Regions from separate parts of the Telluria sp. GW821-FHT07G12 genome, predicted to be linked through region 1. Evidence: riboswitches for the same ligand, from Rfam matches in the RefSeq annotation. Region 1 holds a riboswitch; the other holds the start of a gene.
What was found. Region 1 has a riboswitch for cobalamin ahead of AC07PE_RS26870 (TonB-dependent receptor plug domain-containing protein). Riboswitches for the same ligand answer to the same signal wherever they lie in the genome.
Positions count from the first base shown of each region.

Region 2: linked by a shared signal. The riboswitch ahead of AC07PE_RS20230 (TonB-dependent receptor) and the one ahead of AC07PE_RS26870 (TonB-dependent receptor plug domain-containing protein) in region 1 are both predicted to bind cobalamin.

Region 1 is NZ_JBWKQA010000015.1:1,260-5,640, forward strand. Features, by position in the region: gene AC07PE_RS26860 (adenosylcobinamide-GDP ribazoletransferase) at 1-711, shown strand, start outside; gene AC07PE_RS26865 (histidine phosphatase family protein) at 715-1,260, shown strand; cobalamin riboswitch at 1,255-1,484, shown strand; gene AC07PE_RS26870 (TonB-dependent receptor plug domain-containing protein) at 1,557-3,407, shown strand; gene AC07PE_RS26875 (FecCD family ABC transporter permease) at 3,426-4,381, shown strand, end outside.
Region 2 is NZ_JBWKQA010000005.1:357,259-361,639, reverse strand. Features, by position in the region: gene AC07PE_RS20235 (M1 family metallopeptidase) at 1-1,904, opposite strand, end outside; cobalamin riboswitch at 2,022-2,255, shown strand; gene AC07PE_RS20230 (TonB-dependent receptor) at 2,331-4,283, shown strand.

The sequences.
Region 1 (4,381 bases):
GGTTTCGAAGCCAGCTGGCTGCAGCACGCCTCGCGCTATTTCCCGCTGGTCGGCTGCGTAGTCGCGGCCATCGCCGCCGGCGTGTACTTCGCGGCCGCCCTTGTACTGCCGGCGCCGGTGGCGGCCGTGCTGTCGACGGCTGCCTCGATCTACCTGACCGGCGCCTTCCACGAAGACGGTTTCGCCGATACCTGCGACGGCCTGGGCGGCGGCATGACACGCGAGCGCGTGCTCGAGATCATGAAGGATTCGCGGGTCGGTGCATATGGCGCGATCGGCATCGTCTGCATGCTGGCCGCGAAACTGTCAGCGCTGGCGATGCTGCCGCCGCGCCTGGCCGTCGGCGCGCTGTTCCTGGCCCATCCGCTGTCGCGCCTCGCCGCGGCCTCGCTGATCTGGAAGCTGGACTACGTGCGCGGCGAAGGCAAGGCGAAGCCGCTCGCCCAGCAGATGACGACCGCCGAATTCACGATCGCCGCCATCACCGCACTGCTGCCGGCGCCCATCCTGCTGGGGGCCGGCTGGATCTCGGCCGATGCAGTGCTGGCGGCGCTGCTGGCCGCCCTGCTGGCCGCGCTCTGGCTGGGCCATAAGCTGCACAAACGTCTCGGCGGCTACACCGGCGATTGCCTCGGCGCGGTACAGCAACTGGCCGAAGTCTTCATCTATATCGGCCTCTTGGCCACGCTCGGCCATGGCGCCTGGTCCTGATCGGTGAAGCTTCACCTGGTCCGCCATCCGCAGCCCGATGTCGCGCCCGGCCTGTGCTACGGCGCCAGCGACGTCGCGGTCGCGGAGACCGAAATCGCGCGGGTGCATGCGAGCCTGCGCGCGGCGGGGCTGCCCGGCGACCTTCCTGTTTATTCCAGCCCGCTGCAGCGCTGCGCCCTGCTCGCGCATCGCCTGCAAGCAGCCACGCTGAACTTCGACGCGCGCCTGGCCGAGATGAACTTCGGCTGCTGGGAGCTGCAGTCCTGGGACGCCATCCCGCGCGCTGAAGTGGACGCCTGGGCCGCCGACCTGCTGCACTATCGTCCCGGCAGCGCCGAATCCGTGCTCGAGGTCGCGCAGCGCGTGGCGGCCTTTCTCGCCGACCTGCGCCAGGCCGCTCATGCGGAAGCACTGCTGATCTGCCATGCCGGCACCATCCGTCTGTTGAGCGCCATGCGCGACGGCCTCCCGCTGGAACAGGCCGCGCTCGATGCCGCGTGCAAGCCGCATCGCATCGCTTATGGCGAGCTGGTGATGCTCGACGTATAATGTCGTCGTTTTGGTGCTCGCGCCTGAGTCCTCAGGCGCAGTTAAACGGGAAACACAAAGCTCTTCGATGAGCCAAGGTGTGCTGCCCCCGCAACGGTAAGCAAGTACCGCATGAAGCAATCGCTCGTGCGGCAACCGTCTTCTCATACCACTGTGCGCAAGCATGGGAAGGTCAGACGGCCACACTTGCCAGCCCGGATACCGGCCAAAAGGTGGAAGCGTGCGGCTTGCCCTCGCTTCTGTTCAATCTGGCCTACGGGGACGTCGGCCGGTTGTCCACGAAAGACCCTACCATCATGAGCTTTTCCGTTTCACGGCAGGCGGCCGCGCCCCTGCTCGCATTCACCCTTGCTGCGCCTTCGATTCCTGCCTTCGCCGATCCGGCCCTCGAGACCGTGGTCGTCACCGCCATCCGCACGCCGCAGCGCGCCGACGAGGTGATCCCGGATACGACCGTCATCTCCAATGAAGAGATCGCGCGCTCCGGCGCCGGCTCGGTTGCCGACCTGCTGCGCCGCCAGCGCGGCATCGAGATCGTCCGCAACGGCGGCCCGGGCGCCAGCACCAGCGTGTTCCTGCGCGGCGCCAACAGCAACCAGGTCGTGGTCCTGATCGACGGCGTGCGCATCGGTTCCTCGACCACCGGCGCGGCGAGCTGGAATGCGATTCCACTGTCGAGCATCGACCACATCGAAATCGTCTACGGCCCGCTCAGCGCCCTGTACGGCGCCGACGCGATCGGCGGCGTGGTGCAGATCTTCACCAGAAAGAGCGAGGGTGCTCCTGCCTTCAGCGCCAGCGCCGGTGCCGGCAGCTACGGCGCCCGTCAATACGACGCCGGCGTGCACGGCTCGACCGGCGGCGACCACAGCGTCAGCTATGCACTCAGCGCCGCCCACGAGGATGCCGACGGCTTTTCCAGCACCCGTCCCGGCTCCTCGAGCTACAACAAGGATGACGATGGCTACGCGCGCAACAGCGTGAACGGCCGCGTCGCCGTGCAGCTCGCGCCAGGGCATGAAGTTGGCGCGCAATTCCTGAAGAGCCGCCTGCGCGCGCAGTACGACAGCGGCGCCTCCAGCTACGACACCCACAACGAACAAGACATCGACAGCTATGCCGTGTTCCTGAACGACCGCATCCTGCCGAACTGGCGCAGCAGCCTGCAGGCGGCCCGCTCGAACGACAGGCTGGGCAGCTTCACCAGCACCGCCGCCAACGGCGCCAGCCAGATCGATACCCGCCAGGATGAGTACACCTGGCAGAACACGCTGGACCTGGACGGCGATACCCTGCAAGTCCTGCTTGGCCATCGCAAGGAAGAAGTGCTGTCCAGCTCCAGCACCGCGCTGAACCGCTCGCGCATCACCAATTCCGTCGCCGCCGCTTACGACCTGCGGCGCGGCAGCCACCTGCTCGACCTCAGCCTGCGCCGCGACCATTCCGTCTACGGCGGCAAGACCACCGGCGCGGCCGGCTACGGCTACGAGTTCAGCAAGGACCTGCGCGCCACTGCCAGCGTCGGCACCAGCTTCCGTGCCCCGACCTACAACGAGCTGTACTTCCCAGGTTACGGCTTGAGCACCAACAAGCCGGAACAGGGCCGCAATGCGGAAGTCGGCCTCCGTTACCGGATCGCCGGCGCCGAGCTGCAGGCCAACTACTACCGCAACCGCCTGACCGACATGCTCGTGACGCTCAATCCCTGCCCCAGTCGCACCGGCAGCTGCGCCTACAACGTCAATCACGCCCTGCTCGAAGGCCTGACGATGTCGGCCGAGACGCGCCTGCGCGGCATCATTCTCCGCGCCAGCGTCGACCTGCAGGATCCGCGCGACGAAACCACCGGCAAGCAGCTGGCCCGCCGCACGCGCCGCCATGCCAGTTTCACGGCCGCCTATGCGCTCGACCGCGTCGACCTCGGCGCCGAACTGCAGGCTTCCGCCAGCCGTTTCGACGACGCGGCGAATGCCAACCGCCTGGGTGGCTACGGCCTGCTGAACCTGTACACTACATGGCGGTTCACGCCCGACTGGTCGCTGCTGCTGCGCCTCGACAACGCGCTCGACAAGCGCTACGAGCTGGCGCGTAATTACGGCACGGCCGAACGCAGCTGGTTCGCCGCACTGCGCTACGGGATCCGTTAATTCACTCATCAAGCCAGCATGCATCCACTCCACCAAGCCGCGCGCCAGCGCACCACCATGATCGTCGGCACGCTCCTGCTTGCCGCCCTCGCCTGCATCTTGTTTTCCGGCGTCACGGGTTCGGTCACGGTGGCGCTGGCGGATCTGCCGGATGCCGTGGGCCAGGTGCTGCACGGCCGCCAGGATTCGCTGGCCGCTTCGCTGCTCGCGCTGCGCGGCGGCCGGGCCCTGATGGCCTTCGTCACCGGCGGTGCGCTGGCCCTGGCCGGCATCATGATGCAGGCCCTGCTGCGCAACCCGCTGGCCGACCCCTACGTGCTGGGCATCTCGGCCGGCGCCTCGGTCGGCGCCCTGTTCGCCTTGCTGATGATGTGCGCGGCAGTGGTGGTCGACGGTGCCGCGCTGCTCGGTGCGGTGGCGGTGTCGATGTTGCTCTATATATTGGCGCGGCGCGACATCCGCGGCGGCGTGGCGGCCGAAGGCGGCACCTCGACCCTGCTGCTGACCGGGGTGATCCTGATGTCGGCCTGCATGGCCCTGGTGACGCTGATGCTGTCGATCGCACCGGAAGGCGCGCTGCGCAATATGGTGTTCTGGATGATCGGCGACCTGGCCGGCACGCCGCTGCGGCTGCTGCCCTGGCTGGTGCTGGCCGGCGGCCTCGCCTTCGCCCTGCGCAATGCACGCGCGATGAACGTGCTGGCCCTGCATGCCGATACCGCGCGCACGCTCGGCATCGAAGTCGGCCGCCTGCGCAAGGGCCTGTTCTTCGCGTCCGGCGTACTGACCGCCAGCGCGGTGACGAACGCCGGCTCGATCGGCTTCGTCGGCCTGATCGTGCCGCACGCCTGCCGCTTCGCCTTCGGCCCTGACCACCGGGTGCTGATTCCCTCGGCCGTGCTGCTGGGCGGCAGCTTCCTTGTCCTGTGCGACACCCTGGCGCGCACCGTGATCGCGCCGACCCAGCTGCCGGT
Region 2 (4,381 bases), on a different contig from region 1:
CCCATGTCTTCCTTGGCCTTCGGATTCGCCTTCTTCCAGGCTTCGCGCTCCTTCTCGACGCGCTTGTCGATGTCGTCCTGCTTGTCCTCGACCCAGTTGCTGCCTGCCTGGCGCGTGCCCGGCAGCGGCAGCACTTCGCGGCTGTTGATTTCCGCGACACGGTCGTCGACCTTGGTCACTGCGTACACCTGCTGGGCGAACACGGCTTCGACGGCGGCGCGCTGGCCGGTCACTTCGGCCAGGGTCTCGCGCAGGTCGGCGGTGCTCGGATGGCGGAACTTCCAGCGGCGGTAGTATTCCTTGAAGGCGCGCTCCATCGGCTCCTTGCCGACGCGCTCTTCGAGGTCGCGCATCAGGGTCGCGGTGCGGCTGTAGACCGGGCCGATGTCCTGCAGGCGGTCGTAGGCGTTCTGGCCCGGCGCGTCGGCCGGGTCGTTGCGCGGAGTGCCCATGCGCTCGGCGGCGAAGGCGTCGAAGCTTGGCGTGATGCCGATCCGGCGCATGAAGGGCGAAGCGGCGTGGATCTTCTGGCCGCGCTCGCGGATCATGCGCAGGTCCCAGTATTCATTCAGGCCTTCGTCCAGCACCGGTTCTTCGAACTCGTTGTTGGCCAGCAGGCCGTAGAAGTAGCCGTGGCCGAATTCGTGGATGGTGACGAAGTCCAGCAGATACTGCTGGCCCAGCTCGGGATCGATCTCGGCATAGCCTTCGGCGGTGAAGAAGGTCGGGTACTCCATGCCGCCGGCTTCCTCGGCGTTGTGGGGCGGGATCACGACCGTCAGCGTTTTATACGGATAGGGGCCGAGTGTGTTCGAGAAGTAGGTTAGCGAATCCTTGGCCGCCTTCATCGCGGGCGCCGCGCTGGCCGCGTACTCGGGCGGGTAGAGCACGGTGACGGTCACGTTCGGGCTGCCCGGTCCGGTCCAGGTCTCGACCATCGGCTTGGCCGAGCGCTTGTCGGCGGTCCAGGCGAAGTCGTGGACGTCGCCCTGCACGTAGCGGTGGGTGAGCATGCCGTTCTTCTCGACCGGGGCGCCCTGCGGCTCGCCGGTGGCGCCGACCGTGTATTCCTTCGGCGCCGAGATGCGCACGTCGTAGCTGCCGAAATCGGCGTAGAACTCGGAGTTCAGGTGCATCTCGTGCGCGTTCCAGCGCGGCGCCGTGGCCCCGCGTTCGCCCGGCAGTTCCAGCACGGCGATCTTCGGGAACCACTGGCCGACCAAGTGGAAGCTGCCGAAGTAGCCGGTGCGCGCCATCACCCGCGGCAGCTGGGTGTGGAAGTCGATGTCCAGCACGGTCGAGGCGCCAGGCGCCACGGCCGTCGGCAGGTCCAAGCGCACCACGGTATGGTCGGTGGCCGGGCCCTTGTCGGGATGGACGAAGGTCCAGGGCACGGTCGCCTCGCCCTGGGTCACGGTGCGCAGGGCGATGTGGCCCCATTCGCCTTCCTTGATTTCGACGCCGGAGCGGAAGGCGCCTTCGCGCTGGCGCTTCTCGGTGAAGAAGGTGCTGCCCGCGCCTTCGAAGGCATTCATGTACAGGTGCACGTAGACGCTTCTGACCGGCACGCTGCTGCGGTTGCGCCAGCTGAGTTTTTCGCGGCCCGTCACCGTGTGCTTGACCGGGTCGAGGGTGGCGTCGATGTCGTAGTGGACGACCCGGTCCGACAGCGTCGGCTCGAGTCCGGTGCGGACGCCGCCCCAGGCGTTCGGCGCGCTCGGTACCAGCACCGCGGCTGCGTTCGGCGCTGCCAGCGCGATGCCGTCCGTTGACGCCGCCGGCGCGGCGGCTGCGGCAGGCGCCGGTGCAGGCTTGTCCGGACCAGCCAGCAGGTCGGCGGTGACCGCCACCCCCGCCGCCAGCAGGACCGCGGCCGCGCCCGTGCGCAAGAATGTGGAACCCAATCTCATTCGAAGACCCCCAAAGTCTGGATGAAGTTTATTAAGTTGCTTTTGTGCTCACACTATATGCGAAAAAACCCCTCAATGACCGTCCGACGGCAGAGATGTTGCTTAATAGGTTTATAATTTCGGGGTTCTGGTGCCCGCATGCGTCGTCGTATGCATGCAGTTAAACGGGAAACACGGAGCGCAGGCGCCCCCGGCGCCGCGCCAACGTGTGCTGCCCCCGCAACGGTAAACAAGCGTCGCTCTTAACGGCGACTGGCTGCTTCAAACACCACTGCGCGCTGTGCGTAGGAAGGTGGAGCGGTCCGTCTTGCTAGCCCGGATACCGGCCAGACAGGGGGAAGCGGGCGCCATGCCGCGCTTCCATGACGAGCCGGCATGCGGGGACGCGCGCCGGCCTAACGACCGACCAAAGAAACATCGATGACTTCCAAGAATCAGCCCGCACTCGCGCTGGCCTGCGCCTTTGCCTTTTCCATTCCCTTTGCCGCCCACGCCGACGAGCCAGCATCGTCGACCGTCGTCATCACCGGTTCGCGCTTTCCCAGCGCCGACACGCTGGAGCCGATCGGCGCCACTGTCATCACCCGCGACGAGATCCGCCAGGCCGGCGTGAACGACGTCAACGGTGCGATCCGCAAGATCGGCGGCGTGTTCGGGCGCCAGAGCCTGGACTCTTCACCCGACTTCGCGCTCGACCTGCGCGGCTTCGGCACGAACGGCGCGCAGAACATGGTGATCCTGGTCGACGGCGTGCGCCTGAACGAGAACGAGCTGGCCAATTCGGTGCTGTCGACCATCCCCATCGACACCGTCGAGCGCATCGAGATCGTGCGCGGCGGCAGCAGCGTACTGTATGGCGAAGGCGCCACCGGCGGCGTGATCCAGATCGTCACGCGCAAGGATGCGCGCTACGCCCAATCGGGCACGCATGGCTCGGTATTCGCCGAAGCCGGCCAGTTCAAGGAGCGCGACCTGCGCGCTTCCCTGTCGCACGTGGCGGGCAATGTCAGCCTGGATGCCGCCGTGGCGCGCCAGGACAACGACAACTACCGCGCCAACAGCGCCTTCACGCAGAACAGCATCTCGGCCGGCGCGCAGCTGGCCTATGTGGGCGGCCGCGCCGGCGTGCGCGTGGAAAGCGCGCGCCAGGATACGCGCCTGCCAGGCTCGCTGACCCTGGCCCAGTTCCAGGCCAATCCGCGCCAGACCCAGACCCCGAAGGATTTCGGCACGCTCGATACCGACCGCGTCACCGCCTTTGCCGACTACCGCATCGGCGAAGTCGACCTGGCGGCCGAGCTGTCGCACCGCGAACGCGACGTCGACTCGAATTACTACTTCGGTTCAAGCGCCTCGGTAACCAAGTACAAAGGGCGCCAGAACCAGTTCTCGCCGCGCGCGCGCTGGCTGCATACGCTGGACGGCGGCATGCTGAACGAATTGGTGACCGGCGTCGACGTCAACGACTGGAAGCGCAAGACCACGTCCGACTACTCGCTGGCCGACGCCAGCCAGAAATCGAAGTCCTTCTACCTGCGCGACGAGCTGCGCTTCGATCCTGCCCACGACGGCCGCATCGCGCTGGGCGCGCGCCGCGAGATCTTCGAGAAGGACTACATCGACGCGATGGCCGGCGGCGTTGCCGACAATGGTTCGCAGGGCCAGAACGCCTGGGAGGCGCAGGGCAGCTACCGCGTGCTGCCGCAGCTGGAGCTGACGGCGCGGGCAGGGCAGAGCTACCGCGTGGCCAACGTCGACGAGAACAGCTTCCGCACCAGCCTGAGCCTGCTGAAGGTGCAGACCTCGCACGACCTGGAATTCGGCGCCAGCTGGGGCAACGAGGTGCAGAAGCTGACGGCGCGCGTGTTCCGCCACAAGCTGGACAACGAGATCTTCTACGACCCGACCGCCTTCGCCAACACCAACCTCGACCCGACCCGCCGCCAGGGCTTCGAAATCGACGCCGAGACCCAGCTGGCGGCCGGCTGGCGCGCCACCGCCCACCTGCAGCACGTGAACGCCAAGTTCACGGAAGGCCCGAACGCCGGCCGCGAGATGGTGCTGGTGCCGAAGAACGTGCTCACCGCCCGCCTGAGCTGGCTGCCGGGCAATGGCCATAGCGCGGACTTCGGCGCGCAATGGGTCGACCGCCAGCGTTACGGCAGCGACTTCGACAACCGCTGCGCCGCCACCATGCCGTCCTACGTGAGCTTCGATGCGCGCTACGCCGTCAAGCTGGGCCCGTGGGAAGTCGCGGTGAGCGGCCTGAACCTGGCCGACCGCCGCTACTACAGCTACGCCTACGGCTGCCAGTCGGGCATCTACCCGAGCGACGGCCGCCAGCTGAAACTCTCGGCGCGCTACGACTTCTGATCACGGCGGTGTAACAAGCGGTAAGCAATGCAAAAAATAAGCCGGGGCTAAGGATGGCGGGCGAAAAAGTGGTAATCTCGCGGTCGTTTGCACAATCA